DNA from 4 places in the Cytobacillus firmus genome. Region 3 is predicted to be linked to each of the others. Evidence: a T-box and tRNA genes for the amino acid it is inferred to sense, from the RefSeq annotation. Region 3 holds a T-box; the other regions hold tRNA genes.
The links. The T-box of region 3 lies ahead of NAF01_RS19505 (valine--tRNA ligase). A T-box ahead of a tRNA ligase gene usually reads a tRNA of that ligase, here a tRNA-Val.

Region 1: it encodes a tRNA-Val, which carries the amino acid that the T-box ahead of NAF01_RS19505 (valine--tRNA ligase) is inferred to sense. The anticodon was not compared.
Region 2: it encodes a tRNA-Val, which carries the amino acid that the T-box ahead of NAF01_RS19505 (valine--tRNA ligase) is inferred to sense. The anticodon was not compared.
Region 4: it encodes a tRNA-Val, which carries the amino acid that the T-box ahead of NAF01_RS19505 (valine--tRNA ligase) is inferred to sense. The anticodon was not compared.

The regions. Positions count from the first base shown of each region.
Region 1 covers NZ_CP098323.1:492,325-499,565, forward strand. Annotated here, with positions in the region: rRNA gene NAF01_RS02515 (23S ribosomal RNA) at 1-2,265, shown strand, start outside; rRNA gene rrf (5S ribosomal RNA) at 2,344-2,460, shown strand; tRNA gene NAF01_RS02525 (tRNA-Glu) at 2,485-2,559, shown strand; tRNA gene NAF01_RS02530 (tRNA-Val) at 2,563-2,638, shown strand; tRNA gene NAF01_RS02535 (tRNA-Lys) at 2,790-2,865, shown strand; tRNA gene NAF01_RS02540 (tRNA-Leu) at 2,881-2,965, shown strand; tRNA gene NAF01_RS02545 (tRNA-Gly) at 2,972-3,046, shown strand; tRNA gene NAF01_RS02550 (tRNA-Arg) at 3,054-3,130, shown strand; tRNA gene NAF01_RS02555 (tRNA-Pro) at 3,136-3,212, shown strand; tRNA gene NAF01_RS02560 (tRNA-Ala) at 3,231-3,306, shown strand; tRNA gene NAF01_RS02565 (tRNA-Met) at 3,325-3,401, shown strand; tRNA gene NAF01_RS02570 (tRNA-Ser) at 3,425-3,517, shown strand; tRNA gene NAF01_RS02575 (tRNA-Met) at 3,702-3,775, shown strand; tRNA gene NAF01_RS02580 (tRNA-Asp) at 3,779-3,855, shown strand; tRNA gene NAF01_RS02585 (tRNA-Phe) at 4,005-4,080, shown strand; tRNA gene NAF01_RS02590 (tRNA-Tyr) at 4,103-4,186, shown strand; tRNA gene NAF01_RS02595 (tRNA-Trp) at 4,194-4,267, shown strand; tRNA gene NAF01_RS02600 (tRNA-His) at 4,279-4,354, shown strand; tRNA gene NAF01_RS02605 (tRNA-Gln) at 4,378-4,452, shown strand; tRNA gene NAF01_RS02610 (tRNA-Cys) at 4,460-4,533, shown strand; tRNA gene NAF01_RS02615 (tRNA-Gly) at 4,571-4,644, shown strand; tRNA gene NAF01_RS02620 (tRNA-Ile) at 4,653-4,729, shown strand; gene NAF01_RS02625 (cytochrome c oxidase subunit 2A) at 5,072-5,212, shown strand; gene NAF01_RS02630 (cytochrome c oxidase subunit II) at 5,225-5,689, shown strand; gene NAF01_RS02635 (cbb3-type cytochrome c oxidase subunit I) at 5,704-7,241, shown strand, end outside.
Region 2 covers NZ_CP098323.1:171,024-178,264, forward strand. Annotated here, with positions in the region: rRNA gene NAF01_RS00935 (23S ribosomal RNA) at 1-2,697, shown strand, start outside; rRNA gene rrf (5S ribosomal RNA) at 2,826-2,942, shown strand; tRNA gene NAF01_RS00945 (tRNA-Asn) at 2,962-3,036, shown strand; tRNA gene NAF01_RS00950 (tRNA-Thr) at 3,073-3,145, shown strand; tRNA gene NAF01_RS00955 (tRNA-Glu) at 3,173-3,247, shown strand; tRNA gene NAF01_RS00960 (tRNA-Val) at 3,252-3,327, shown strand; tRNA gene NAF01_RS00965 (tRNA-Thr) at 3,333-3,408, shown strand; tRNA gene NAF01_RS00970 (tRNA-Tyr) at 3,425-3,508, shown strand; tRNA gene NAF01_RS00975 (tRNA-Gln) at 3,573-3,647, shown strand; tRNA gene NAF01_RS00980 (tRNA-Lys) at 3,954-4,026, shown strand; tRNA gene NAF01_RS00985 (tRNA-Gly) at 4,094-4,168, shown strand; tRNA gene NAF01_RS00990 (tRNA-Ala) at 4,172-4,247, shown strand; gene rocF (arginase) at 4,441-5,346, shown strand; gene NAF01_RS24910 (aspartyl-phosphate phosphatase Spo0E family protein) at 5,388-5,546, opposite strand; gene sigW (RNA polymerase sigma factor SigW) at 5,722-6,285, shown strand; gene NAF01_RS01005 (anti-sigma factor family protein) at 6,303-6,938, shown strand; gene cdaA (diadenylate cyclase CdaA) at 7,125-7,241, shown strand, end outside.
Region 3 covers NZ_CP098323.1:3,842,236-3,849,476, forward strand. Annotated here, with positions in the region: gene NAF01_RS19500 (bifunctional folylpolyglutamate synthase/dihydrofolate synthase) at 1-579, opposite strand, end outside; gene NAF01_RS19505 (valine--tRNA ligase) at 651-3,296, opposite strand; T-box leader at 3,353-3,610, opposite strand; gene NAF01_RS19510 (hypothetical protein) at 3,837-4,028, shown strand; gene ysxE (spore coat protein YsxE) at 4,042-5,100, opposite strand; gene spoVID (stage VI sporulation protein D) at 5,194-6,471, opposite strand; gene hemL (glutamate-1-semialdehyde 2,1-aminomutase) at 6,617-7,241, opposite strand, start outside.
Region 4 covers NZ_CP098323.1:4,105,122-4,112,362, forward strand. Annotated here, with positions in the region: gene glgB (1,4-alpha-glucan branching enzyme) at 1-950, opposite strand, end outside; gene NAF01_RS20680 (hypothetical protein) at 1,174-1,371, shown strand; tRNA gene NAF01_RS20685 (tRNA-Glu) at 1,465-1,536, opposite strand; tRNA gene NAF01_RS20690 (tRNA-Ser) at 1,541-1,631, opposite strand; tRNA gene NAF01_RS20695 (tRNA-Asn) at 1,637-1,711, opposite strand; tRNA gene NAF01_RS20700 (tRNA-Ile) at 1,726-1,802, opposite strand; tRNA gene NAF01_RS20705 (tRNA-Gly) at 1,807-1,880, opposite strand; tRNA gene NAF01_RS20710 (tRNA-Phe) at 1,895-1,970, opposite strand; tRNA gene NAF01_RS20715 (tRNA-Asp) at 1,997-2,073, opposite strand; tRNA gene NAF01_RS20720 (tRNA-Met) at 2,077-2,150, opposite strand; tRNA gene NAF01_RS20725 (tRNA-Ser) at 2,174-2,266, opposite strand; tRNA gene NAF01_RS20730 (tRNA-Ile) at 2,280-2,356, opposite strand; tRNA gene NAF01_RS20735 (tRNA-Met) at 2,374-2,450, opposite strand; tRNA gene NAF01_RS20740 (tRNA-Ala) at 2,469-2,544, opposite strand; tRNA gene NAF01_RS20745 (tRNA-Pro) at 2,554-2,630, opposite strand; tRNA gene NAF01_RS20750 (tRNA-Arg) at 2,638-2,714, opposite strand; tRNA gene NAF01_RS20755 (tRNA-Leu) at 2,730-2,818, opposite strand; tRNA gene NAF01_RS20760 (tRNA-Gly) at 2,825-2,899, opposite strand; tRNA gene NAF01_RS20765 (tRNA-Leu) at 2,908-2,992, opposite strand; tRNA gene NAF01_RS20770 (tRNA-Lys) at 3,009-3,084, opposite strand; tRNA gene NAF01_RS20775 (tRNA-Thr) at 3,108-3,183, opposite strand; tRNA gene NAF01_RS20780 (tRNA-Val) at 3,204-3,279, opposite strand; rRNA gene rrf (5S ribosomal RNA) at 3,289-3,405, opposite strand; rRNA gene NAF01_RS20790 (23S ribosomal RNA) at 3,532-6,467, opposite strand; rRNA gene NAF01_RS20795 (16S ribosomal RNA) at 6,675-7,241, opposite strand, start outside.

The DNA of each region.
Region 1 (7,241 bases), 1.6 Mb from region 3:
AGCGAAAGCGAGTCTGAACAGGGCGAATGAGTATGTGGTCGTAGACCCGAAACCAGGTGATCTACCCATGTCCAGGGTGAAGTCCAGGTAACACTGGATGGAGGCCCGAACCCACGCACGTTGAAAAGTGCGGGGATGAGGTGTGGGTAGCGGAGAAATTCCAATCGAACTTGGAGATAGCTGGTTCTCTCCGAAATAGCTTTAGGGCTAGCCTCATGTAGTAAGAGTCTTGGAGGTAGAGCACTGTTTGGACTAGGGGCCCCCATCGGGTTACCGAATTCAGACAAACTCCGAATGCCAAAGACTTATCCATGGGAGTCAGACTGCGAGTGATAAGATCCGTAGTCAAGAGGGAAACAGCCCAGACCACCAGCTAAGGTCCCAAAGTATACGTTAAGTGGAAAAGGATGTGGAGTTGCTTAGACAACCAGGATGTTGGCTTAGAAGCAGCCACCATTTAAAGAGTGCGTAATAGCTCACTGGTCGAGTGACTCCGCGCCGAAAATGTACCGGGGCTAAACGTATCACCGAAGCTGTGGATTGACATCTTCCGATGTCAGTGGTAGGAGAGCGTTCTAAGGGCGTTGAAGCCAGACCGCAAGGACTGGTGGAGCGCTTAGAAGTGAGAATGCCGGTATGAGTAGCGAAAGATGGGTGAGAATCCCATCCACCGAATGCCTAAGGTTTCCTGAGGAAGGCTCGTCCGCTCAGGGTTAGTCGGGACCTAAGCCGAGGCTGAAAAGCGTAGGCGATGGACAACAGGTTGATATTCCTGTACCACCTCTTTACCGTTTGAGCAATGGGGGGACGCAGGAGGATAGGGTAAGCGCGCTGCTGGATTAGCGCGTCCAAGCAGTTAGGCCGGTAACGAGGCAAATCCCGTTACCATACAGGCTGAGCTGTGACGGCGAGGGAAATTTAGTACCGAAGTTCCTGATTCCACACTGCCAAGAAAAGCCTCTAGCGAGGGAAAAGGTGCCCGTACCGCAAACCGACACAGGTAGGCGAGGAGAGAATCCTAAGGTGAGCGAGAGAACTCTCGTTAAGGAACTCGGCAAAATGACCCCGTAACTTCGGGAGAAGGGGTGCTCATTAGGGTGAATAGCCCTGATGAGCCGCAGTGAATAGGCCCAGGCGACTGTTTAGCAAAAACACAGGTCTCTGCGAAGCCGCAAGGCGAAGTATAGGGGCTGACGCCTGCCCGGTGCTGGAAGGTTAAGAGGAGAGGTTAGCGCAAGCGAAGCTTTGAATCGAAGCCCCAGTAAACGGCGGCCGTAACTATAACGGTCCTAAGGTAGCGAAATTCCTTGTCGGGTAAGTTCCGACCCGCACGAAAGGCGTAACGATCTGGGCACTGTCTCAACGAGAGACTCGGTGAAATTATAGTACCTGTGAAGATGCAGGTTACCCGCGACAGGACGGAAAGACCCCGTGGAGCTTTACTGTAGCCTGATATTGAATTTTGGTACAGCTTGTACAGGATAGGTAGGAGCCTGAGAAGCCGGAGCGCCAGCTTCGGTGGAGGCGTCGGTGGGATACTACCCTGGCTGTATTGAAATTCTAACCCGCGCCCCTGATCGGGGCGGGAGACAGTGTCAGGTGGGCAGTTTGACTGGGGCGGTCGCCTCCTAAAAAGTAACGGAGGCGCCCAAAGGTTCCCTCAGAATGGTTGGAAATCATTCGCAGAGTGTAAAGGCACAAGGGAGCTTGACTGCGAGACCTACAAGTCGAGCAGGGACGAAAGTCGGGCTTAGTGATCCGGTGGTTCCGCATGGAAGGGCCATCGCTCAACGGATAAAAGCTACCCCGGGGATAACAGGCTTATCTCCCCCAAGAGTCCACATCGACGGGGAGGTTTGGCACCTCGATGTCGGCTCATCGCATCCTGGGGCTGTAGTCGGTCCCAAGGGTTGGGCTGTTCGCCCATTAAAGCGGTACGCGAGCTGGGTTCAGAACGTCGTGAGACAGTTCGGTCCCTATCCGTCGTGGGCGCAGGAAATTTGAGAGGAGCTGTCCTTAGTACGAGAGGACCGGGATGGACGCACCGCTGGTGTACCAGTTGTCTTGCCAAAGGCATCGCTGGGTAGCTATGTGCGGAAGGGATAAGTGCTGAAAGCATCTAAGCATGAAGCCCCCCTCGAGATGAGATTTCCCATAGCGTCAAGCTAGTAAGATCCCTGAAAGATGATCAGGTTGATAGGTCAGAGGTGGAAGCGTGGCGACATGTGGAGCTGACTGATACTAATCGATCGAGGACTTAACCAAGTCATTGGTAGATTCTCGGCAAATACTTCTTCATGCATTATCTAGTTTTGAGGGAACGAAGTTTCTTCAACCAAATAGTCCGGTGGCGATAGCGAGAAGGTCACACCCGTTCCCATACCGAACACGGAAGTTAAGCTTCTCAGCGCCGATGGTAGTTGGGGGCTGTCCCCCTGTGAGAGTAGGACGCTGCCGGGCAACCCTGATTGGGTAACTTTATTTGGCCCCTTGGTCAAGCGGTTAAGACACCGCCCTTTCACGGCGGTAACACGGGTTCGAATCCCGTAGGGGTCACCATTTGGAGGATTAGCTCAGCTGGGAGAGCATCTGCCTTACAAGCAGAGGGTCGGCGGTTCGATCCCGTCATCCTCCACCATAACTTTAGTACGAGCCATTAGCTCAGTCGGTAGAGCAGATTGCAGCATCAGTGAGATTCTTCACCCGAATAGCAATCTGTGACAAAGCACGCAGTGCTTTGGAACATCTGACCTAGCAGTTTCAGGCTTTAGGCTGCAGAGTTTTAGTACGAGCCATTAGCTCAGTCGGTAGAGCATCTGACTTTTAATCAGAGGGTCGAAGGTTCGAGTCCTTCATGGCTCACCATTTTAATTTCATATTGCGGGTGTGGCGGAATTGGCAGACGCACCAGACTTAGGATCTGGCGCCGCAAGGCGTGGGGGTTCGACTCCCTTCACCCGCACCATTTTAAGCGGAAGTAGTTCAGTGGTAGAACATCACCTTGCCAAGGTGGGGGTCGCGGGTTCGAATCCCGTCTTCCGCTCCATTATTTTGCGCCCGTAGCTCAATTGGATAGAGCGTTTGACTACGGATCAAAAGGTTAGGGGTTCGACTCCTCTCGGGCGCGCCATATTACGGGGAGTAGCTCAGCTTGGTAGAGCACTTGGTTTGGGACCAAGGGGTCGCAGGTTCGAATCCTGTCTTCCCGACCAGCGACACTTCTTTTTCATGGGGCCTTAGCTCAGCTGGGAGAGCGCCTGCTTTGCACGCAGGAGGTCAGCGGTTCGATCCCGCTAGGCTCCACCATAAATATATAATCATTTCGGCGGTGTAGCTCAGCTGGCTAGAGCGTACGGTTCATACCCGTGAGGTCGGGGGTTCGATCCCCTCCGCCGCTACCAATATGATTACCTTTTACTAAATCGGAGGAATACCCAAGTCCGGCTGAAGGGATCGGTCTTGAAAACCGACAGGCGGGTCAAACCGCGCAGGGGTTCGAATCCCCTTTCCTCCTCCATATTTTATTTTAATAAAATTGTCGCGGGGTGGAGCACGACCGAATAATCTGCGAAGGAATTACTTCAGCGCACCGATTGAGCTGCTGCTTGAATAATCTTTCTGAAATCGGGGCGGTACTTCATTGGTTAAACTGCGATGTAATGCTTGATGTGAGCATAGAAAAATCACATAAATAATATTGTCGCGGGGTGGAGCAGTCCGGTAGCTCGTCGGGCTCATAACCCGAAGGTCGCAGGTTCAAATCCTGCCCCCGCAATTTGGTCCGGTAGTTCAGTTGGTTAGAATGCCTGCCTGTCACGCAGGAGGTCGCGGGTTCGAGTCCCGTCCGGACCGCCATTTTTTTACAATATAAATAAATTTATGGCTCAGTAGCTCAGTCGGTAGAGCACGACCGAATAAGCTGCCTTGAAATACTTCAACGTACCGATTGATTAATCGGGACGAAGGACGAAGCCAAATTTTATTTAGGCAAAATAACTTAATATGGCTCAGTAGCTCAGTCGGTAGAGCAAAGGACTGAAAATCCTTGTGTCGGCGGTTCGATTCCGTCCTGAGCCACCATTTTCTTAGTCTTTACAGACTTGGAGGGGTAGCGAAGTGGCTAAACGCGGCGGACTGTAAATCCGCTCCTTCGGGTTCGGCAGTTCGAATCTGCCCCCCTCCACCATTTATATAGGGGTATAGTTTAATGGTAAAACGAAGGTCTCCAAAACCTTTGATGTGGGTTCGATTCCTACTACCCCTGCCAGTAGGATAGTGGCGGTTGTGGCGAAGTGGTTAACGCATCGGATTGTGGCTCCGACACTCGTGGGTTCGATTCCCATCAATCGCCCCATTATTCTTTTTTTGCATTAATTTTGGGCTATAGCCAAGCGGTAAGGCACCGGACTTTGACTCCGTCACTCGCAGGTTCGAATCCTGCTAGCCCAGCCATTTTTAAGGCAGCATAGCCAAGTGGTAAGGCAGAGGTCTGCAAAACCTCCATCCCCGGTTCAAATCCGGGTGTTGCCTCCAAATAAAAGACAGATGGTTATAATAAAATAATTTAAATGCGGGTGTAGTTTAGTGGTAAAACCTCAGCCTTCCAAGCTGATGATGAGGGTTCGATTCCCTTCACCCGCTCCAACACATATGGGCCTATAGCTCAGCTGGTTAGAGCGCACGCCTGATAAGCGTGAGGTCGATGGTTCGAGTCCATTTAGGCCCACCATTATACATACCATTATCAAACTAATTCCAATAGGGATTAGTTTTTTTTGTTTTTAGAAACTTTTTTAACGGCTGTCTCCAAGAGGAACAGGCTATTTTACTGTAAATGCAGATACCGAATGTGGAAGCGAGGAGCTAAGTTGATACTTTGTGAATACTTTGTGAACCGTTATTCTTGCCAGAGCACCATTAGGAGGAAAAAACCCTTGATATTACAGTGTTTTAGCTAAAATTGCCCCCCTTTTGCCTTTGAGGAAATATGAAGAAAGTGTGATTCATTTCACTTTTATGAAAACCCTTCTCAACTATTATGTAGGTAACAAAGTTAAGGAGCTGATGGAAGGTGGAAACACGAAAAGTGGACCAGAGCAGTTCAAAAGAACATAACTCTCTAAAGGGTACGTTCTTTTCAGTTACAGTAGTAGGGCTTGGGATCTTTGTTACTTATTTAATCTTGTACGGCCTGTATATGGCCAGAATATAGGGGGGATAAACAATGATGCATCGTTCTGAAAAGGTATGGCTTATTTTAAGCTTTGGAATGATTATTGGATTCATGTTAATCGCTGGCTACCAGGCATTCGCCTTTGAAATGGGGCCGCCAAGCTATGGAGAGCGAATTGATCCTCAGAAAGTGGATGAAACAGCACCGTTCGATAAGCCAGGAATTAAGAAAATTGGCGATAATGAGTATGAAGTAGTTATGACTCTACAAGTGTTCAGTTTTACTCCGAGTGAGATAGAAGTGCCTGCAGGATCAACAGTTCATTTTACATTGACGTCAAAAGATGTCGTTCACGGGTTCCAGGTTGCCGAAACTAACTTAAATGCTATGGTTGTGCCTGGTTATGTACAAAAAATCACTCAGAAATTTGATAAGCCAGGCGAATATTTGGTTCTTTGCAATGAGTACTGCGGTGCGGGTCATCAAATGATGAGCACAACCATTACAGTGAAATAAAGGGGGGATAGACAGTGGAAACAGTTATTAAGCAATCAGCAAAAACACAAGTTTTTAAGGATAAAGCAAATAAAGTTATGGGGATTAGCCTCGAGGATGGAAAATTAACGAAATCATATTTATCTGTTGCTTTCTTAGCCATCCTTCTAGGCGGAATACTTGGACTGCTGCAAGGCCTGAACCGGGCTGGAATGCTCGAATTGCCAGCATGGCTGAACTATTATCAGGTTCTTACAGCTCATGGTCTTCTGCTGGTAGTCGTACTGTCGGCGTTCTTCACAATAGGATACTTCTATGCCGGGTTATCCCATACATTGGGCGGCCTGCTTCCTAAGGTCAGAAAGATGGCCTGGATTGGTTTCTGGATGAAGATTTTTGGATTTGTCCTAGCGGTGATTCCGATTTTAATGAATGAAGCATCTGTTATGTATACTTTCTATCCGCCAATGGCTGCTTCACCCATTTTCTATATCGGCTTAGTATTTATCGTATTGGGTGTATGGATGTGCGCCTTCGGTGCCTTTATCAATGTAGCCAGCTGGAGAAAGAGAAATCCCGGCCAGCACATCCCGATTCTATCTTTCTTTGCAACAGGCGTATTTGTTCTCTTATTCTTCGGTAGCATACCTGTAGCCATTGAGGTTTTCACTATAATTCCTTGGGCTTTTGGATGGGTGGAGACAATAAATGTTATGGTTGCACGCACGCTGTTCTGGGCGTTCGGCCATACGCTGGTTAACATCTGGTATTTAACAGCTGTATCCGCCTGGTATGTCATTGTGCCGAAAGTTATTGGCGGCCGAAGATGGAATGACCTCTTAACAAGGATTGTGGTTATTGCACTAGTAATTATGAATATTACCGGCGGCTTCCACCATCAAATTATTGACCCGGGTATTTCTGAACCTGTGAAATACATGCACGTGTTTATGAGTTTGGCCATTGGCTTCCCTTCATTAATGACTGCTTATGCAATGTTTGCAGTCTTTGAACGCACAGCGAGAAGGAAAGGCGGAAAAGGCATAGTTGGCTGGTACAAAAAGCTTCCTTGGGGAGACGTTAGATTCCTTGCACCATTTATCGCAATGGCTGCTTTTATCCCTGCTGGGGCAGGCGGCATTGCTCAAACTACAAACCAATTGAATCAGGTAGTTCATAACACGATGTGGGTCGTTGGCCATTTCCACTTAACACTTGGCATGTCAGTAGTTATGACGTTCTTTGGCCTAAGCTATTGGCTCATTCCTTATGTATCTAAAAGAGTTCTGACACCGCAGATCAATAAACTTGGAGTTATTCAAACGATTATATGGACGCTCGGTATGATCATCATGTCAGGTGCGATGCACTGGGTGGGTTTGCTGGGATCTCCGAGAAGAACTTCCTATTCAACATATTTTGATAATGCAACTGCTTTAAGCTGGGATCCTTATCTATTCTTCCTGGCAATCGGTGGCACGCTTCTAATGATTGGTGTCCTTATGCAGGTATACGCAGTTTTCTACCTCATGTTCTTTGCGCCAAAAGGAAACACAGAGTTCCCTATTGCGGA
Region 2 (7,241 bases), 1.3 Mb from region 3:
CTGAGTAGCGGCGAGCGAAACGGGATTAGCCCAAACCAGGAGGCTTGCCTCCTGGGGTTGTAGGACACTCTATACGGAGTTACAAAGGAACGAGGTAAATGAACAGGTCTGGAAAGGCCGGCCAGAGAAGGTAAAAGCCCTGTAGTTGAAACTTCGTTCCCTCCAGAGTGGATCCTGAGTACGGCGGGACACGAGAAATCCCGTCGGAAGCAGGGAGGACCATCTCCCAAGGCTAAATACTCCCTAGTGACCGATAGTGAACCAGTACCGTGAGGGAAAGGTGAAAAGCACCCCGGAAGGGGAGTGAAAGAGATCCTGAAACCGTGTGCCTACAAGTAGTTAGAGCCCGTTAATGGGTGATAGCGTGCCTTTTGTAGAATGAACCGGCGAGTTACGATTACATGCGAGGTTAAGTTGATAAGACGGAGCCGCAGCGAAAGCGAGTCTGAACAGGGCGAATGAGTATGTGGTCGTAGACCCGAAACCAGGTGATCTACCCATGTCCAGGGTGAAGTCCAGGTAACACTGGATGGAGGCCCGAACCCACGCACGTTGAAAAGTGCGGGGATGAGGTGTGGGTAGCGGAGAAATTCCAATCGAACTTGGAGATAGCTGGTTCTCTCCGAAATAGCTTTAGGGCTAGCCTCATGTAGTAAGAGTCTTGGAGGTAGAGCACTGTTTGGACTAGGGGCCCCCATCGGGTTACCGAATTCAGACAAACTCCGAATGCCAAAGACTTATCCATGGGAGTCAGACTGCGAGTGATAAGATCCGTAGTCAAGAGGGAAACAGCCCAGACCACCAGCTAAGGTCCCAAAGTATACGTTAAGTGGAAAAGGATGTGGAGTTGCTTAGACAACCAGGATGTTGGCTTAGAAGCAGCCACCATTTAAAGAGTGCGTAATAGCTCACTGGTCGAGTGACTCCGCGCCGAAAATGTACCGGGGCTAAACGTATCACCGAAGCTGTGGATTGACATCTTCCGATGTCAGTGGTAGGAGAGCGTTCTAAGGGCGTTGAAGCCAGACCGCAAGGACTGGTGGAGCGCTTAGAAGTGAGAATGCCGGTATGAGTAGCGAAAGATGGGTGAGAATCCCATCCACCGAATGCCTAAGGTTTCCTGAGGAAGGCTCGTCCGCTCAGGGTTAGTCGGGACCTAAGCCGAGGCTGAAAAGCGTAGGCGATGGACAACAGGTTGATATTCCTGTACCACCTCTTTACCGTTTGAGCAATGGGGGGACGCAGGAGGATAGGGTAAGCGCGCTGCTGGATTAGCGCGTCCAAGCAGTTAGGCCGGTAACGAGGCAAATCCCGTTACCATACAGGCTGAGCTGTGACGGCGAGGGAAATTTAGTACCGAAGTTCCTGATTCCACACTGCCAAGAAAAGCCTCTAGCGAGGGAAAAGGTGCCCGTACCGCAAACCGACACAGGTAGGCGAGGAGAGAATCCTAAGGTGAGCGAGAGAACTCTCGTTAAGGAACTCGGCAAAATGACCCCGTAACTTCGGGAGAAGGGGTGCTCATTAGGGTGAATAGCCCTGATGAGCCGCAGTGAATAGGCCCAGGCGACTGTTTAGCAAAAACACAGGTCTCTGCGAAGCCGCAAGGCGAAGTATAGGGGCTGACGCCTGCCCGGTGCTGGAAGGTTAAGAGGAGAGGTTAGCGCAAGCGAAGCTTTGAATCGAAGCCCCAGTAAACGGCGGCCGTAACTATAACGGTCCTAAGGTAGCGAAATTCCTTGTCGGGTAAGTTCCGACCCGCACGAAAGGCGTAACGATCTGGGCACTGTCTCAACGAGAGACTCGGTGAAATTATAGTACCTGTGAAGATGCAGGTTACCCGCGACAGGACGGAAAGACCCCGTGGAGCTTTACTGTAGCCTGATATTGAATTTTGGTACAGCTTGTACAGGATAGGTAGGAGCCTGAGAAGCCGGAGCGCCAGCTTCGGTGGAGGCGTCGGTGGGATACTACCCTGGCTGTATTGAAATTCTAACCCGCGCCCCTGATCGGGGCGGGAGACAGTGTCAGGTGGGCAGTTTGACTGGGGCGGTCGCCTCCTAAAAAGTAACGGAGGCGCCCAAAGGTTCCCTCAGAATGGTTGGAAATCATTCGCAGAGTGTAAAGGCACAAGGGAGCTTGACTGCGAGACCTACAAGTCGAGCAGGGACGAAAGTCGGGCTTAGTGATCCGGTGGTTCCGCATGGAAGGGCCATCGCTCAACGGATAAAAGCTACCCCGGGGATAACAGGCTTATCTCCCCCAAGAGTCCACATCGACGGGGAGGTTTGGCACCTCGATGTCGGCTCATCGCATCCTGGGGCTGTAGTCGGTCCCAAGGGTTGGGCTGTTCGCCCATTAAAGCGGTACGCGAGCTGGGTTCAGAACGTCGTGAGACAGTTCGGTCCCTATCCGTCGTGGGCGCAGGAAATTTGAGAGGAGCTGTCCTTAGTACGAGAGGACCGGGATGGACGCACCGCTGGTGTACCAGTTGTCTTGCCAAAGGCATCGCTGGGTAGCTATGTGCGGAAGGGATAAGTGCTGAAAGCATCTAAGCATGAAGCCCCCCTCGAGATGAGATTTCCCATAGCGTCAAGCTAGTAAGATCCCTGAAAGATGATCAGGTTGATAGGTCAGAGGTGGAAGCGTGGCGACATGTGGAGCTGACTGATACTAATCGATCGAGGACTTAACCAAGTCAAATATGGTTATTACTCGGCAAATTCTTCTTCATACATTATCTAGTTTTGAGGGAACGAAAATGAAATTTCCTCTTGAAAAAAACTTCAAAAGAAAGTATAATCATACTTGTCTTTTGAAAATAGTCTGGTGGCGATAGCGAGAAGGTCACACCCGTTCCCATACCGAACACGGAAGTTAAGCTTCTCAGCGCCGATGGTAGTTAGGGGCTGTCCCCTTGTGAGAGTAGGACGTTGCCAGGCTGTTTTATAATACCACTTTTCCGCAGTAGCTCAGTGGTAGAGCATTCGGCTGTTAACCGAACGGTCGCAGGTTCGAATCCTGCCTGCGGAGCCATTTTCATAAAGCCCCTTATGGGAATTATGATCTGCTGCTTCCATAGCTCAGCAGGTAGAGCACTTCCATGGTAAGGAAGAGGTCACCGGTTCGAGCCCGGTTGGAAGCTCTCTTAATGTAGACAACTAGAATACTAGGCCCCTTGGTCAAGCGGTTAAGACACCGCCCTTTCACGGCGGTAACACGGGTTCGAATCCCGTAGGGGTCACCATAATGGAGGATTAGCTCAGCTGGGAGAGCATCTGCCTTACAAGCAGAGGGTCGGCGGTTCGATCCCGTCATCCTCCACCATATTTGCCGGTGTAGCTCAATTGGTAGAGCAACTGACTTGTAATCAGTAGGTTGGGGGTTCAAGTCCTCTCGCCGGCACCATCTGTTTTTCGTAGATGGAGGGGTAGCGAAGTGGCTAAACGCGGCGGACTGTAAATCCGCTCCTTCGGGTTCGGCAGTTCGAATCTGCCCCCCTCCACCACTTATACTTAATAAAAACACAAAAACTGGACAAGCTATGAATGTCCTTTTTATTTTGTAATTATTGGGCTATAGCCAAGCGGTAAGGCACCGGACTTTGACTCCGTCACTCGCAGGTTCGAATCCTGCTAGCCCAGCCATTTTTGCTTTTATAGTATGAGCCATTAGCTCAGTCGGTAGAGGATTTTAAAAGATTGCAGCATCGAAGCATTACATCCCTGAATGGCAAACTTTTAAAATCTGCGACAAAGACCAAAGGGCTTTGAAGCACATCTGCAATTGAAGTTTAGGCAACAGAATCATATTACGAGCCATTAGCTCAGTCGGTAGAGCAGATTGCAGCATCAGTGAGTCACTTCACCCGAATAGCAATCTGTGACAAAACACGCAGTGTTTTGGAACATCTGACTCAGCAGATTCAAACTTTAGGAAACATAACTCATTACGAGCCATTAGCTCAGTCGGTAGAGCATCTGACTTTTAATCAGAGGGTCGAAGGTTCGAGTCCTTCATGGCTCACTTTATAGAAAAACGCAGACCTTGGGAATCGAGTCCTGAAGGTCTTACTTGTAAATACAAATATGCTGCGGAAGTAGTTCAGTGGTAGAACATCACCTTGCCAAGGTGGGGGTCGCGGGTTCGAATCCCGTCTTCCGCTCCAAATGGGGCCTTAGCTCAGCTGGGAGAGCGCCTGCTTTGCACGCAGGAGGTCAGCGGTTCGATCCCGCTAGGCTCCACCAATATACATAATACGTCAATCCTTAAACCGCACTGGTTTAAGGATTTTTTGTTTCATAAATATCAGATCAGCATCTGAAAAATTAGGACTTCCTTCCCCTAAACCCGCATATATATACACGATTTTGTCGAGTTGAGTCATGTGTTTGAAAGCGGTTAAAATATAGATATGAAGGGAAAGGGAGGACTTGTATTATGAATAGACAGAAATTATCGATAATTGGGATGCCGATGGATCTTGGCCAGATGAGACGCGGTGTGGATATGGGGCCAAGTGCGATTCGTTATGCCGGAGTGAATGAACGTTTAAAATGTTTATTTGAAGAAATCCATGATCAGGGCGATATTGCTATCGGCCGCCCGGAGGTCCAAATCGATCCAAATTCAAATCTTCGAAACTTGCACCTTATTGCTGAAAAAACGGAAATGCTTGCAGAAAAAGTTGATCACGCAATAAAAGGCGGTTCTTTTCCATTAGTGCTCGGCGGCGACCATAGCATCGCGATTGGAACCTTGGCAGGGGTATCGAAGCACTATTCGAATCTTGGGGTAATCTGGTATGATGCCCATGGGGATTTAAATACAGCTGAGACATCACCTTCAGGAAACATACATGGCATGCCGCTTGCTGTAAGCCTGGGTATGGGCCATCCGCTTTTAACCAATGTAGGGGGATATGGTCCAAAGGTAAAGCCGGAGAATATTGTCATTATTGGGGCAAGGTCATTGGATGAAGGAGAACGGGAGCTTATTAAGGAAAAAGGCATTAAAGTGTATACCATGCATGAAATTGACCGTCTTGGAATGACAAAGGTTATGGAAGAATCTATTACATATTTAAAAGAAAGAAATACAGATGGTGTTCATCTGTCTCTTGATTTGGATGGGCTGGATCCGCATGATGCACCGGGTGTCGGAACTCCGGTAATTGGCGGCATCAGCTACCGTGAAAGCCACTTGGCCATGGAGATGCTTGCAGAAGCACAAATCATTACATCAGCTGAATTTGTAGAGGTTAATCCCATTTTGGATGACAAGAACAAAACAGCTACTGTCGCAGTCGCACTTATGGGTTCACTATTTGGCGAAAAGCTTCTATAATAAAGGAAAATAAAAATGAGCAGAACATAGACAAGTTCTGCTCATTTTTTTGCTGTGAGTGTATAATATTTATTTAGAAGTTCATCGAGTTTTATGCTGGTATCAACTACCATGTGATCTGTAAAAGATCCGGAAGCTGCTAATTGAATCATTCTTGTCCGGCAATCCTCAATATCTCTCAATAATTCCTTAACACACACCGTAACCAACCCTTTTCGATAAATTTAGTACTTTTATACCCTAAAAGAAAAAAATTAAACCAGAATAAGTAAAAATTTGTTAATATAGAAATTGAATGTTTTTTTAATTAAAACGAAACCTTTTCCGCTATCGATTCGTATTATCGATTAGCCGCACTGGAGCGGAGGTAAAAAAATGGAGACAATCGTAAAGAAGAGGATAAAGCAAGTATTAAAAGGCGACCAGGATGCTTATGCTGAAGTTGTTGAAATATACAAAGATAAAGTTTTTCAGATTTGCTACAGAATGCTGGGAAACAGGCATGAGGCGGAGGATATCGCTCAAGAGGCCTTCTTAAGAGCTTATGTAAATATTGCCAGCTTTAATATTGACTTGAAGTTTTCCACATGGCTCTATCGGATTGCCACTAACCTTTGTATAGACAGAATCAGAAAAAAGAAGCCTGATTATTATCTGGATGCAGAGGTCGCCGGAACGGATGGACTGAACATGTATTCTCAAATCGCTTCAGATGCGAGACTGCCGGAGGAAGATGTAGAAAGCCTGGAACTGCAGGAAACAATCCAAAGAGAAATATCGAAGCTTCCTGAGAAATATCGTTCGGTTATTGTTTTAAAATATATTGAAGAATTATCGCTGAACGAGATCAGTGAAACGCTCGATCTTCCATTGGGAACCGTAAAGACCCGGATTCACCGGGGTCGGGAAGCTCTTAGAAATCAATTAAGATATGTTTAATAAAGAGGGTGAGAACTTTGAAATGTCCAGCAGAAATGGTTGTTTATATGCACGAGTACCTAGATGAAGAGATCTCAGCCGAACATGAGAAGGAATTAAGGGCACATCTGCAAAACTGCGGGGAGTGTCAAACTCATTTCCATGAACTAAAGAAAACGATCGCTTTGGTCCAAAGCACTTCACATATACAGGCACCTGAAAATTTCACGGCAAATGTTATGGCGAAATTGCCAAAAGAAAAGCGGAAGGTAGGGGTTCAGCGCTGGTTCAGGCATCATCCGCTTTTAACTGCGGCGTCACTCTTTCTTGTTCTGATGGTGGGAAGCGTCGCATCTTCGTGGGGTCAGGATCACCAATTATCCGTTTCTAAGCAGCCGAACCTTGTGGTGCAAAACGATAAGGTGATTGTACCTGAAGGTGAAGTGGTAAAAGGCGATGTAGTGGTTAAGAACGGCGACTTGGAAATTAAGGGCGAGGTCGAGGGGAATGTTACAGTCATCAATGGCCAGCAGTATATGGCTTCCGCAGGCAAGGTCACTGGAGAAATCGAAGAGGTTGATGCCATATTCGAATGGCTGTGGTATCACATCAAAACGGCTGCTAAGGATGCTGTAAATGTCTTTGGAACAGGAGAAACAGATAAAGAAAAGTAGTCAATAGTATAGAGAATCCCTGCTATAAAGCAGGGATTCTTAGTATGCAAATGACAATGCTGAATTTTCCAGATGGCATATGCTGTTTCAAAATTGGAATTAGCGATGAATATGATATAATATGAAAGTTACATATAGGAACTTTAGGCATTTTTGCTTTTGAAATATATATTTGGAGGAAGGATAATGTCGTTTGCGGATTTCTCAATTTTGAAATTGTTGGCTAATACAATAGACATTCTCCTTGTCTGGTACGTCATCTATAAACTCATAATGATTGTTAAAGGAACAAAGGCTGTCCAA
Region 3 (7,241 bases):
AGGTTTAATGATTCCCGCTTTTTCAAAAGCGATTTTCTCATATGTATCCCCAAGTATGGCTGTATGATCGAGCCCGATGCTTGTAATGATTGATAACACGGGATAGATGATATTAGTGGAGTCATATCTGCCCCCAAGCCCCACTTCAAACAATACAAGATCCACTGGTCTTATATGACCAAAATATTGAAAAGCCATGGCGGTAATGATTTCAAACTCAGTTGGGCCGCCAAGTTCAGTCTGTTCCAATTCAACAGCCAGCGGATATATATCATTAGCAAGCTGAACGAGATCGTCATCCCCAATTGGAGTTCCGTTAAGAGAAATGCGTTCATTAAAATTCTCAAAATATGGCGATGTAAACGTCCCGACCGAATAACCCGCCTCTTGAAGAATTGATCTCAAAAATGTGACTGTTGAGCCTTTCCCATTCGTTCCGCCAATATGAACAGACTTAATCCTTCTCTCCGGATGCCCGAGTTTTTCCATCATCCATTCCATTCTCTGCAGACCAGGTTTCATCCCCAGCCTAAGCCTTGAATGAATCCATCCAAGAGCTTCCTCATAAGCAGTAAACATCTATATGCACCTCCGTTATAACAGGAAGGAAGACGAATCCTTAATATGGACCCGCCTTCCGCAACTTTTAATTATTCTCCTTTTAACTCTCTAATGCGGGCTTCTACAGCTGCTCTCTTCTCGCTGTAGTCTTGTTCTTTTGCTTTCTCTTCTTCAATTACCTTTTCAGGCGCTTTTTTAATAAAGCCTTCATTTGAAAGTTTCTTTTGAACCCGTTCTACTTCTTTATTTAATTTATCCCATTCTTTCTGCAGTCTGGCCACTTCTTCTTCAATATTAATCAAGCCCTCAAGAGGCAGGATAATTTCTGCACCAGTCACAACTGCTGTCATCGCCTTATCAGGTGTTTCAACCTCTAAAGCCAGCACCAGTTCCTCAGGATTACAGAAGCGTTCAATATAGGCACTGTTATTTTCCAGTGTAGTAAGAATTTCCTGGTCTTTAGCCCTAACCATCATTTTAATTTTCTTGCTCATTGGCGTGTTCACTTCAGCACGGCTGTTGCGGACAGAACGGATGATTTCAACAAGCAGCTTCATTTCATTTGCAGCCTGGTTGTCTGTGTATTCATCGTTTACAGCTGGCCACTGAGCAACTGTGATGGATTCGCCTGAATGAGGAAGGTTCTGCCAAATTTCCTCCGTTATGAATGGCATAAATGGATGAAGCAGGCGCATTGTGTTATCCAGAACATATGCCAGGATGGAGCGCGTCGTTTTCTTGGCAGCTTCATCTTCTCCATAAAGGGGAAGCTTCGCCATTTCGATATACCAGTCGCAGAAATCATCCCAGATGAAGTTGTAAAGCACTCGGCCAACCTCTCCAAACTCATAGCGGTCAGACAATCTTGTAACAGTCTCAATTGTTTCATTCAAACGGGTTAATATCCACTTATCAGCAACAGACTTTTCACCGCTTAAATCAATTTCTTCGAATTTTAATCCATCCATATTCATTAAGGCAAAGCGGGATGCATTCCAGATTTTATTGGCAAAGTTCCAGGTTGCCTCTACCTTTTCCATACTGAAACGAAGATCCTGTCCCGGCGAGCTTCCTGTAGAAAGGAAATAACGGAGTGAATCGGCACCATACTGGTCGATTACATCCATTGGATCAACGCCATTTCCAAGGGACTTACTCATCTTGCGTCCCTGTGAGTCACGAACAAGTCCATGAATTAATACATCCTGGAAAGGACGCTCTCCTGTAAATTCGAGACCTTGGAAGATCATTCGTGATACCCAGAAGAAAATGATGTCATAGCCTGTTACAAGAGCTGCTGTCGGATAGTATCTCTTAAAGTCAGCAGATTCAGTATCCGGCCAGCCCATCGTTGAAAACGGCCATAATGCAGAACTGAACCATGTATCTAATACATCTTTATCCTGTTCCCAGTTTTCACTGTCTTCAGGAGCTTCATGACCTACGTAAACCTCACCAGTCTCCTTGTGATACCAGGCCGGGATGCGGTGTCCCCACCAAAGCTGGCGTGAAATGCACCAGTCGCGGATATTTTCCATCCAACGCAGATACGTTTTTTCAAATCGCTCCGGAACAAAGTTCACTTTTTCCTCTTTATTTTGAAGTGCGATGGCTTCATCTGCAAGAGGCTGCATTTTTACAAACCATTGTGTTGAAAGGTATGGTTCGACTACTGCACCGCTGCGCTCTGAATGGCCCACAGAATGCATATGCTCTTCAATTTTGAAAAGAACTCCTTCTTCCTGAAGGTCCTTTACGATCTGCTTGCGGCATTCAAAGCGGTCCATACCCTGGTATTTACCGGCTCTCGTGTTCATCGTGCCGTCTTCATTCATTACAAGGATTCTTTCAAGATTGTGGCGGTTTCCGATTTCGAAATCATTTGGGTCATGAGCCGGTGTAATTTTTACTGCACCTGACCCGAAATCCATTTCTACATAATCATCTGCAACAATCGGAATTTCCCGTCCTGTAATCGGCAGTTTAACCGTCTTGCCGATTAAATGCTTATAACGCTCATCTTCCGGGTGTACTGCTACAGCTGTATCGCCAAGCATCGTTTCAGGGCGCGTAGTGGCAATTTCGATATGTCCCGAACCGTCTGTCAGTGGATATCTCATATGGTAGAAAGCACCTTGAACATCCTTATATATAACTTCGATATCAGAAAGGGCTGTTTTCGTAGACGGATCCCAGTTGATGATGTACTCGCCGCGGTAAATCAGGCCTTTATTATAAAGTGAAACGAAAACCTCTCTAACAGCTTTTGATAAGCCTTCATCAAGGGTGAAGCGTTCACGGCTGTAATCAAGCCCTAATCCAAGCTTTGACCATTGCTGGCGGATATGGCTGGCATATTCCTCTTTCCATTTCCATGTTTCTTCCACAAATTTTTCACGGCCTAGATCATAGCGGCTTTTTCCATCATTGCGAAGCTTTTCTTCAACCTTTGCCTGCGTGGCGATACCTGCATGGTCCATTCCAGGAAGCCATAAAACATCGTAACCCTGCATACGCTTCATTCGGGTGAGGATGTCCTGCAGCGTCGTATCCCATGCATGGCCGAGATGAAGCTTTCCTGTTACGTTTGGAGGCGGGATTACAATTGTATACGGCTGCTTCGTTTCGTCATCTTTTGCCTCAAAGAACTTCCCTTCCAGCCACCAGTCATATCTTCCTTTTTCAATCGCCAGCGGATCATATTTCGTCGGCATTGTTAATTCATTGTTATCCATATGTCATACTTCCTTTCTAAAAGCAATCAGCAAAAATAAAAAAACTCCACTCGCCATAAAAGGACGAATGGAGTTTGTTTCGCGGTACCACCTTTTTTTCAGCCACTCAAGAAAATCCCCAAAAGACATTCTAAATAGTGATTGACACTTATGCAGATAACGGATTTCCCGTCTTTTACTACTTGGCTTAAGCCTTTCGCAAAAGATGCTCTGGGGCGACCTTCCAACGGTTTTGCCTGGATAACCTTTCAGCTGCTGGTTTTCCTCTCTAAAAGGCAAATGGCCATTGTACTCTTCCCTGTCTTAGCATCGATATAAAGTTATATATAAAATATACTACCGAAAAAAGACTGTTATAGTCAATAAGGATATCCCAGTTTTTTATATATTATTCACTGTCTCCATTGAAGTGCTGATTAATCTGCCCTTATTCATTGCCGGGTGCGTGAATGTTATAGAGGGAAAAATGAAAATAGGCACTTTACGGAAAAAAGAATCATAGGATATATATAAGAACATTGGGAAAAGGGGTATGCACAAATGAGAAGAAAATATAATCCATACACACTGCCTCCCTGGTTAAGAACTTTCAGGAATGTATGTGCACAATTCATTATCCCGTTCTGTGTGTTTCAAGGCATAAGAACCATATTATTGCCTACTACCTTCGATGTACTGCTGCTCTCGCTGTTCATCCTGATCGCTATCGCCTTTCATCTTCAATTGGTTTAGGAGCCCGCTTTCTTCAGCTTTGGGCTCCTTCCTGTGTCTGAGCTTCTGCTGCGGCTTTGGCTTCCTGCTTTTGCCTCTCAATCTCATCGATTCTCATAACAGCATATTCAATATTTTTTAAAAGCCAGTACTGCCTTTGCAGATGCTGAACCGCCTTTCTCTCTCCTCTCTTTCCTTCCCCTTTATAATATTGTTCGCAAGCTTTGATAATCGGACCCGGATGAGCAAAGTAGCTTTGAAACAGCAGCATCTCGTCGTCCCTGAAGGGAAAGTACTTCATATATGTGTATATCCATTCTACACTTTCTTCCGATCTTTTTGGATATGTTTTCAGTGTTCTTGATAAAAACGGCAACAAATCATGGAGCGGCGATCCCTGTCTTGCATTTTCGAAATTTGTGAAGTAGCCATATCCCCTATCATCGTATAAAAAATGTTCGGTTGAAACTTTTCCATGAATGATGACCGTACGTGCTTTTTCACTTTCCTTTGTTTTTTCATACCAATCCTTAAATTTGTTTGTGGAGAATTTTAGTGCCTGGCTGACATCATGGTAGTATAGGGAAAACATTAGCTCAAAAGGAGACATATACTCTTTTCGTTCGCAGGCCTCGATGAATCCCTCCAAAAACTCCTTTTCCTTCTCCCATTCCTGTAAGGTATTTTCGTAATGTTCAGTACGGTCTTCTTTTTTTATAGGAACTTCCCGTGAGGACAATGTGTGGAGTCTTGCCAATTCCCTAATCATCTGCTGATGCCGCTCAAATCTGTCCTCCTTTTCTTCATTGGACATCCAGGGCATTAAATAAAATAATTCATTCTGATGGAGCACAGCATATCTCCCGTCCACCGTTGGGTAAATAGGAACTATTCTGTTATAGCCTTTTTGAAAGAGTGTTTGTACATGCCTTATAAAGTCCGCTCCACGCTGAGGCTTTATTTTTTTCAAAGCAAACACGCCTTTGCTGCTGTAAACCTTCTGAACTCTCCCAAAATCCTCTACAAAATGCGGCTCTAATGAATAATGTTTTAAAATGGGAGAGACTTTCTGCAGCCGATTTTTTTCTTCCACCTTAACCACTCACTTTCCAGAATGAAAAAATATATATTGGTCAAACAAAAATAGCTGAGCGGGTTATCAATACCTGCTCAGCCTTTTAACCTTTTAATGGGCTACCGCAACAGGAATGTACAGCACTTGCCCTTCATAAATATCCTGATTAATTTCCAGATGATTCACCCTTAATAGCTGCTGAGCCGGTATATCATACCTTTCAGCAATGGCATCAATTGTGTCACCGTTCTGCACAATGCAAACCTTGAGTTTAACATGTTCTTCCGACTCTTCCTTGCGGGCAAAAAACTCAGTTAACGACATGCTTTTCTTTTTGGAGATTTTCTTTTTCTTAGCTTCCTGTTCTGAAGAGGATGATGATTCCTCTGTTTCCTCAGGGGTTTGCTGTGCAGCTGCCTGGACAGGTTTCTTTTCAAAAGAGGGGCTATCCGATTCAGATGCTTCCGTCATTTGATAAATTTCCTGTGCAGTTGGCGGTGTTTCCTCTTCACTGCGCTGAGAAGAGAAAGATATTTCCGGTGCAGTTTTTTGCGTTTGTTCTTCTTGCGGCTGGTCTTGTGTTACTTCAAGCGCTGCCGGCACTGCAGGTTTGATGACTTCCTGCTCTTCCGTTTCAGGCTGCTTTCTTGCCTCTGCCTCAAATGGGATATATACCTCAGCTGTCTCCGGCTGCTCTTCCAGCTGTTCCTCTTCCCGTATATCTTCCTCGGCACCAGCGAATACCTGCTCAGCGGATGCCCGTTCCTCCCTTTCTTCCTCCTGCTCCTGTTCTTCCTGCTGATAAGACGGCCATTCCTGCAGAATCGGCTCTTCTTCCTCTGTCTCCTCCACCGCTTCAGGAGATCTGTACAGAGGCTCTAATTCTTCAATTTCAGGTTCAATTTCAGTTTCAGGTTCAATTTCTTCCTCCCATACTTGAACAGGCACATGCTGCTGATCGCCATATAATCCTGTTATGGTTAAATTAGCTGTCAGCTTCATACAGCTTCTTTCCGGCAGAACATAATCGAAGGACTCTACCGCAACGTCAATATCGTAAATGCTTTGGATTCTATTATTCGGAATGGTGATATCGACAGGAAAATAATGCTTGAATTCACAAATTCCTTCTCCCCGTTCTTCGATTGTCTGAACGAACTTGGTAACTGCAAAATCCTCTTGTTCTTCCTCGGATGCTTCTTCATCGCTGCGTCTATACTCACCCGCCAGTTCCAGTGCTCCCTGGATTGTTACATATTGATCGCTTTCCTGAATCGTTATATTGGGGTCTAACGAGATGGAAATCAGGTCTGATACTTCCTGTCCTTTTTGAAACCATACTGATTCTTCTAAAGAAAATCGTAAGCACGATGGATTCCCCTGAGACAAAGCGACTCCTCCCTTCGAATCTTTGCGTTTAATCACTATGTCATTAACAATCCTATGAGGGATGAGGATACTTTATGATTAGAAAAATAGCGCTTAATGGGAATATGAAAAACACTCATCAAAAATGATGAGTGTCAGGTTTTGCTTATTTTAATTTGGAGAATGCCTGTTCAGCAGCCAGGATTGTTTTTTCGATATCCTCATCTGTATGTGCAGTTGAGAGGAAGAGTCCTTCGAATTGGGATGGCGGCAGGAAGACTCCCTGGTTTGCCATTTCCCTGTAGTATTCTGCAAAGAATTCTAGGTTGGATGTTTTGGCTTTTTCATAGTTAATAACGTCTTCATTTGTAAAGAAGATGCCGATCATGGATCCGGCACGGTTGATGGTGTGCGGGATATCATATTTTTCAGCAGCTGCCTTAAGCCCTTCTTCCAGTCTGTCTGCTTTTCTTTCAAATTCTTTGTAGGAATCCGGTGTCAGCTGGCTTAAAGTCTCGAAACCGGCTGTCATGGCAAGAGGATTTCCTGATAATGTTCCTGCCTGGTAAATTGGGCCGCTTGGTGCAATCTGCTTCATTATTTCAGCTTTTCCGCCATATGCACCGACTGGGAGACCGCCGCCAATAACTTTTCCAAGACATGTAATGTCCGGAGTCACCCCAAAATAGCCCTGCGCACAATTGTAGCCAACGCGGAATCCGGTCATTACTTCATCAAAAATAAGCAGGGATCCGCTTTGCTCTGTAATTTCCCTTAAGCCTTCAAGGAAG
Region 4 (7,241 bases), 260 kb from region 3:
ATGATATTAGCAACTGCATCAACCCTGAAGCCGTCAATATGGTATTTCTCCATCCAAAAAACAGCGTTGGAAATAAGGAAACTCTGCACTTCATTTTTGCCGAGATCAAAATTGGCAGTTCCCCATACCCGGTTCTCTCTGTCACCTTCTGTTTCATACTCATACAAATACGAACCATCAAACTGATAAAGGCCATGGGCATCTTTGCAGAAGTGCCCCGGCACCCAGTCCAGAATCACCCCAACACCATGCTGGTGGCATTGATCAACAAAATACATAAAATCATGCGGACTGCCATAACGGCTGGTAACCGAGTAATAACCTGTTCCCTGATAGCCCCAGGAAGCGTCGAGCGGATGCTCAATTAGAGGAAGCAATTCTATATGTGTAAACCCATGCTCCACCACATAAGGTATTAATTCCCCTGCAAGCTCCCGGTACGTATAGGGACTGCCCGATTCTTTTTGCTTCCACGAACCAAGATGGACCTCATAAATGACCGCAGGCTCTGTAAAAATAGCCTTCTTTTCTTTTTTTTGCATCCATTTGCTGTCATTCCACTGATACCCGTCCAGCGAATATACTTTAGAAGCTGTATTCGGCCTTACTTCTGAAAAAAAACTATAAGGATCAGCCTTTAAAAGCATAGCTCCTTTCTTTGTAGTAATTTCATACTTATACAAGGCACCTTCCATGTTTCCATCCAGCTGAATAATCCAGACACCTTCCTTATTCACTCTATGTAAGGTGTAGCCTTCTCCATTCCAATCATTAAAATCACCGACTAATCTGATAATTTCAGCATTCGGTGCCCATACACAAAAACGGGTAATCACTGCTCCTCCGTCTGAAACTACATGTGCTCCAAATAACTGGTGACTCTCATAAAGCGTCCCTTCATGGAACAAATGCAGCTGATAATCGGTTGGAAACAAAGTATCCACTACCATCCTTCTCCCCACCCAGTCTCGTTTCTTTTGACTTTCCTGTTATATTCGATGCACCTTTGAAAAGTCCTTGTAAAAGTTTTTTTAATTTTATGACAACAACGTTCATATTCCGCTAATATACGATAGCATTTTCCCCATTTTTACAGCCTTCGACATAATCTCCGGTAAACTTAGACAAAATAAAACAAAATATGCAAGCAAAAAATGAAAGGAGAATAATATTTTGGGCAATAAAGAAGAGGAGTTTTTATTGAATGAGGCATCCAAAAAGGAAATAAGGATCCCACTATTTGAAGCACCGGATGGAAAGATTATGGCCACTGGTGATATGTTTAGAGGCCCCTATACGGGAATATCTTCTGATATTGATTTGAATAATCCCGGCAATAGATTAAGCAGGGAAGAAGAGAAATTTGATTAACCAGGAGCAGAAATGAACTGTAAAGCAGAGTTACACAAATACAAACATAGACAACAAAAAAGCTGCCAACAAATTGTTGACAGCTTTTTTGTATGACCCCTACGGGATTCGAACCCGTGTTACCGCCGTGAAAGGGCGGTGTCTTAACCGCTTGACCAAGGGGCCAATATGGCGGAGAAGGAGGGATTTGAACCCTCGCGCCGGTTACCCGACCTACACCCTTAGCAGGGGCGCCTCTTCAGCCACTTGAGTACTTCCCCATATATGGCTCCGCAGGTAGGATTCGAACCTACGACCGTTCGGTTAACAGCCGAATGCTCTACCACTGAGCTACTGCGGAACAATAAAATAAAATGGTGGGCCTAAATGGACTCGAACCATCGACCTCACGCTTATCAGGCGTGCGCTCTAACCAGCTGAGCTATAGGCCCATTTTGGAGCGGGTGAAGGGAATCGAACCCTCATCATCAGCTTGGAAGGCTGAGGTTTTACCACTAAACTACACCCGCATAAAGTTATGAAATGGTGGCTCAGGACGGAATCGAACCGCCGACACAAGGATTTTCAGTCCTTTGCTCTACCGACTGAGCTACTGAGCCATAAATTCATTTATATTGTAAAAAAATGGCGGTCCGGACGGGACTCGAACCCGCGACCTCCTGCGTGACAGGCAGGCATTCTAACCAACTGAACTACCGGACCAGATTGCGGGGGCAGGATTTGAACCTGCGACCTTCGGGTTATGAGCCCGACGAGCTACCGGACTGCTCCACCCCGCGATAATATTATTAAGAATAAAATATGGAGGAGGAAAGGGGATTCGAACCCCTGCGCGGTTTGACCCGCCTGTCGGTTTTCAAGACCGATCCCTTCAGCCGGACTTGGGTATTCCTCCGAATAATGAAAAGTGGTGGACCTTGTAGGACTCGAACCTACGACCGGACGGTTATGAGCCGTCTGCTCTAACCAGCTGAGCTAAAGGTCCAGCATTGTTTAGTTAAATGGTAGCGGCGGAGGGGATCGAACCCCCGACCTCACGGGTATGAACCGTACGCTCTAGCCAGCTGAGCTACACCGCCAAAATACTAAAATAATTATGGTGGAGCCTAGCGGGATCGAACCGCTGACCTCCTGCGTGCAAAGCAGGCGCTCTCCCAGCTGAGCTAAGGCCCCAAAGATTAATGGTCGGGAAGACAGGATTCGAACCTGCGACCCCTTGGTCCCAAACCAAGTGCTCTACCAAGCTGAGCTACTCCCCGTTAATAATGGCGCGCCCGAGAGGAGTCGAACCCCTAACCTTTTGATCCGTAGTCAAACGCTCTATCCAATTGAGCTACGGGCGCATTATTAAATTCTACTGGTGCCGAGGACCGGAATCGAACCGGTACGGTAGTCACCTACCGCAGGATTTTAAGTCCTGTGCGTCTGCCAGTTCCGCCACCCCGGCAATAAATGGAGCGGAAGACGGGATTCGAACCCGCGACCCCCACCTTGGCAAGGTGATGTTCTACCACTGAACTACTTCCGCATAAAAAATGGTGCGGGTGAAGGGAGTCGAACCCCCACGCCTTGCGGCGCCAGATCCTAAGTCTGGTGCGTCTGCCAATTCCGCCACACCCGCAATATGAAATTAAAAATGGTGAGCCATGAAGGACTCGAACCTTCGACCCTCTGATTAAAAGTCAGATGCTCTACCGACTGAGCTAATGGCTCATATTCTATAAAAAGAATTGAAGTGGTGCCGGCGAGAGGACTTGAACCCCCAACCTACTGATTACAAGTCAGTTGCTCTACCAATTGAGCTACACCGGCAGCTTGTACATTTAAATTAATGGTGGAGGATGACGGGATCGAACCGCCGACCCTCTGCTTGTAAGGCAGATGCTCTCCCAGCTGAGCTAATCCTCCATTATTAATGCCCGGCAGCGTCCTACTCTCACAAGGGGACAGCCCCTAACTACCATCGGCGCTGAGAAGCTTAACTTCCGTGTTCGGTATGGGAACGGGTGTGACCTTCTCGCTATCGCCACCAGACTATTTTTCAAAGACAAGTTTTATTATACCGTCTTTTCAGGATTTTTCAAGAGGAAATTTCATTTTTTCATTCCCTCAAAACTAGATAATGCATGAAGAAGTGTTTGCCGAGTATTCACCAATGACTTGGTTAAGTCCTCGATCGATTAGTATCAGTCAGCTCCACGTGTCGCCACGCTTCCACCTCTGACCTATCAACCTGATCATCTTTCAGGGATCTTACTAGCTTGACGCTATGGGAAATCTCATCTCGAGGGGGGCTTCATGCTTAGATGCTTTCAGCACTTATCCCTTCCGCACATAGCTACCCAGCGATGCCTTTGGCAAGACAACTGGTACACCAGCGGTGCGTCCATCCCGGTCCTCTCGTACTAAGGACAGCTCCTCTCAAATTTCCTGCGCCCACGACGGATAGGGACCGAACTGTCTCACGACGTTCTGAACCCAGCTCGCGTACCGCTTTAATGGGCGAACAGCCCAACCCTTGGGACCGACTACAGCCCCAGGATGCGATGAGCCGACATCGAGGTGCCAAACCTCCCCGTCGATGTGGACTCTTGGGGGAGATAAGCCTGTTATCCCCGGGGTAGCTTTTATCCGTTGAGCGATGGCCCTTCCATGCGGAACCACCGGATCACTAAGCCCGACTTTCGTCCCTGCTCGACTTGTAGGTCTCGCAGTCAAGCTCCCTTGTGCCTTTACACTCTGCGAATGATTTCCAACCATTCTGAGGGAACCTTTGGGCGCCTCCGTTACTTTTTAGGAGGCGACCGCCCCAGTCAAACTGCCCACCTGACACTGTCTCCCGCCCCGATCAGGGGCGCGGGTTAGAATTTCAATACAGCCAGGGTAGTATCCCACCGACGCCTCCACCGAAGCTGGCGCTCCGGCTTCTCAGGCTCCTACCTATCCTGTACAAGCTGTACCAAAATTCAATATCAGGCTACAGTAAAGCTCCACGGGGTCTTTCCGTCCTGTCGCGGGTAACCTGCATCTTCACAGGTACTATAATTTCACCGAGTCTCTCGTTGAGACAGTGCCCAGATCGTTACGCCTTTCGTGCGGGTCGGAACTTACCCGACAAGGAATTTCGCTACCTTAGGACCGTTATAGTTACGGCCGCCGTTTACTGGGGCTTCGATTCAAAGCTTCGCTTGCGCTAACCTCTCCTCTTAACCTTCCAGCACCGGGCAGGCGTCAGCCCCTATACTTCGCCTTGCGGCTTCGCAGAGACCTGTGTTTTTGCTAAACAGTCGCCTGGGCCTATTCACTGCGGCTCATCAGGGCTATTCACCCTAATGAGCACCCCTTCTCCCGAAGTTACGGGGTCATTTTGCCGAGTTCCTTAACGAGAGTTCTCTCGCTCACCTTAGGATTCTCTCCTCGCCTACCTGTGTCGGTTTGCGGTACGGGCACCTTTTCCCTCGCTAGAGGCTTTTCTTGGCAGTGTGGAATCAGGAACTTCGGTACTAAATTTCCCTCGCCGTCACAGCTCAGCCTGTATGGTAACGGGATTTGCCTCGTTACCGGCCTAACTGCTTGGACGCGCTAATCCAGCAGCGCGCTTACCCTATCCTCCTGCGTCCCCCCATTGCTCAAACGGTAAAGAGGTGGTACAGGAATATCAACCTGTTGTCCATCGCCTACGCTTTTCAGCCTCGGCTTAGGTCCCGACTAACCCTGAGCGGACGAGCCTTCCTCAGGAAACCTTAGGCATTCGGTGGATGGGATTCTCACCCATCTTTCGCTACTCATACCGGCATTCTCACTTCTAAGCGCTCCACCAGTCCTTGCGGTCTGGCTTCAACGCCCTTAGAACGCTCTCCTACCACTGACATCGAAAGATGTCAATCCACAGCTTCGGTGATACGTTTAGCCCCGGTACATTTTCGGCGCGGAGTCACTCGACCAGTGAGCTATTACGCACTCTTTAAATGGTGGCTGCTTCTAAGCCAACATCCTGGTTGTCTAAGCAACTCCACATCCTTTTCCACTTAACGTATACTTTGGGACCTTAGCTGGTGGTCTGGGCTGTTTCCCTCTTGACTACGGATCTTATCACTCGCAGTCTGACTCCCATGGATAAGTCTTTGGCATTCGGAGTTTGTCTGAATTCGGTAACCCGATGGGGGCCCCTAGTCCAAACAGTGCTCTACCTCCAAGACTCTTACTACATGAGGCTAGCCCTAAAGCTATTTCGGAGAGAACCAGCTATCTCCAAGTTCGATTGGAATTTCTCCGCTACCCACACCTCATCCCCGCACTTTTCAACGTGCGTGGGTTCGGGCCTCCATCCAGTGTTACCTGGACTTCACCCTGGACATGGGTAGATCACCTGGTTTCGGGTCTACGACCACATACTCATTCGCCCTGTTCAGACTCGCTTTCGCTGCGGCTCCGTCTTATCAACTTAACCTCGCATGTAATCGTAACTCGCCGGTTCATTCTACAAAAGGCACGCTATCACCCATTAACGGGCTCTAACTACTTGTAGGCACACGGTTTCAGGATCTCTTTCACTCCCCTTCCGGGGTGCTTTTCACCTTTCCCTCACGGTACTGGTTCACTATCGGTCACTAGGGAGTATTTAGCCTTGGGAGATGGTCCTCCCTGCTTCCGACGGGATTTCTCGTGTCCCGCCGTACTCAGGATCCACTCTGGAGGGAACGAAGTTTCAACTACAGGGCTTTTACCTTCTCTGGCCGGCCTTTCCAGACCTGTTCATTTACCTCGTTCCTTTGTAACTCCGTATAGAGTGTCCTACAACCCCAGGAGGCAAGCCTCCTGGTTTGGGCTAATCCCGTTTCGCTCGCCGCTACTCAGGGAATCGCGTTTGCTTTCTCTTCCTCCGGGTACTTAGATGTTTCAGTTCCCCGGGTCTGCCTTCCATACCCTATGTATTCAGGTAAGGATCCTATCCCATTACGGATAGGGGGTTTCCCCATTCGGAAATCTCCGGATCAAAGCTTACTTACAGCTCCCCGAAGCATATCGGTGTTAGTACCGTCCTTCATCGGCTCCTAGTGCCAAGGCATTCACCGTGCGCCCTTTCTAACTTAACCGTATTTGACTGGTTCATCGAAGATGAACAGTATCAAAGGTTTTTAACTCTATTTAACATAGAGAGAATTCACTAAAATGGCGATTACTCGGTTATTGCTTCTTCATAATCATTATCTAGTTTTCAAAGAACGAATCTTTCATTGAGAGATTGAACTCTCAAAACTGAACGAACAAAGAACGTCACGTTTCTTGTAAATATTCCTTAGAAAGGAGGTGATCCAGCCGCACCTTCCGATACGGCTACCTTGTTACGACTTCACCCCAATCATCTGTCCCACCTTAGGCGGCTGGCTCCAAAAGGTTACCCCACCGACTTCGGGTGTTACAAACTCTCGTGGTGTGACGGGCGGTGTGTACAAGGCCCGGGAACGTATTCACCGCGGCATGCTGATCCGCGATTACTAGCGATTCCGGCTTCATGCAGGCGAGTTGCAGCCTGCAATCCGAACTGAGAATGGTTTTATGGGATTCGCTTAACCTCGCGGTCTTGCAGCCCTTTGTACCATCCATTGTAGCACGTGTGTAGCCCAGGTCATAAGGGGCATGATGATTTGACGTCATCCCCACCTTCCTCCGGTTTGTCACCGGCAGTCACCTTAGAGTGCCCAACTGAATGCTGGCAACTAAGATCAAGGGTTGCGCTCGTTGCGGGACTTAACCCAACATCTCACGACACGAGCTGACGACAACCATGCACCACCTGTCATCCTGTCCCCCGAAGGGGAACGCCCTATCTCTAGGGTTGTCAGGAGATGTCAAGACCTGGTAAGGTT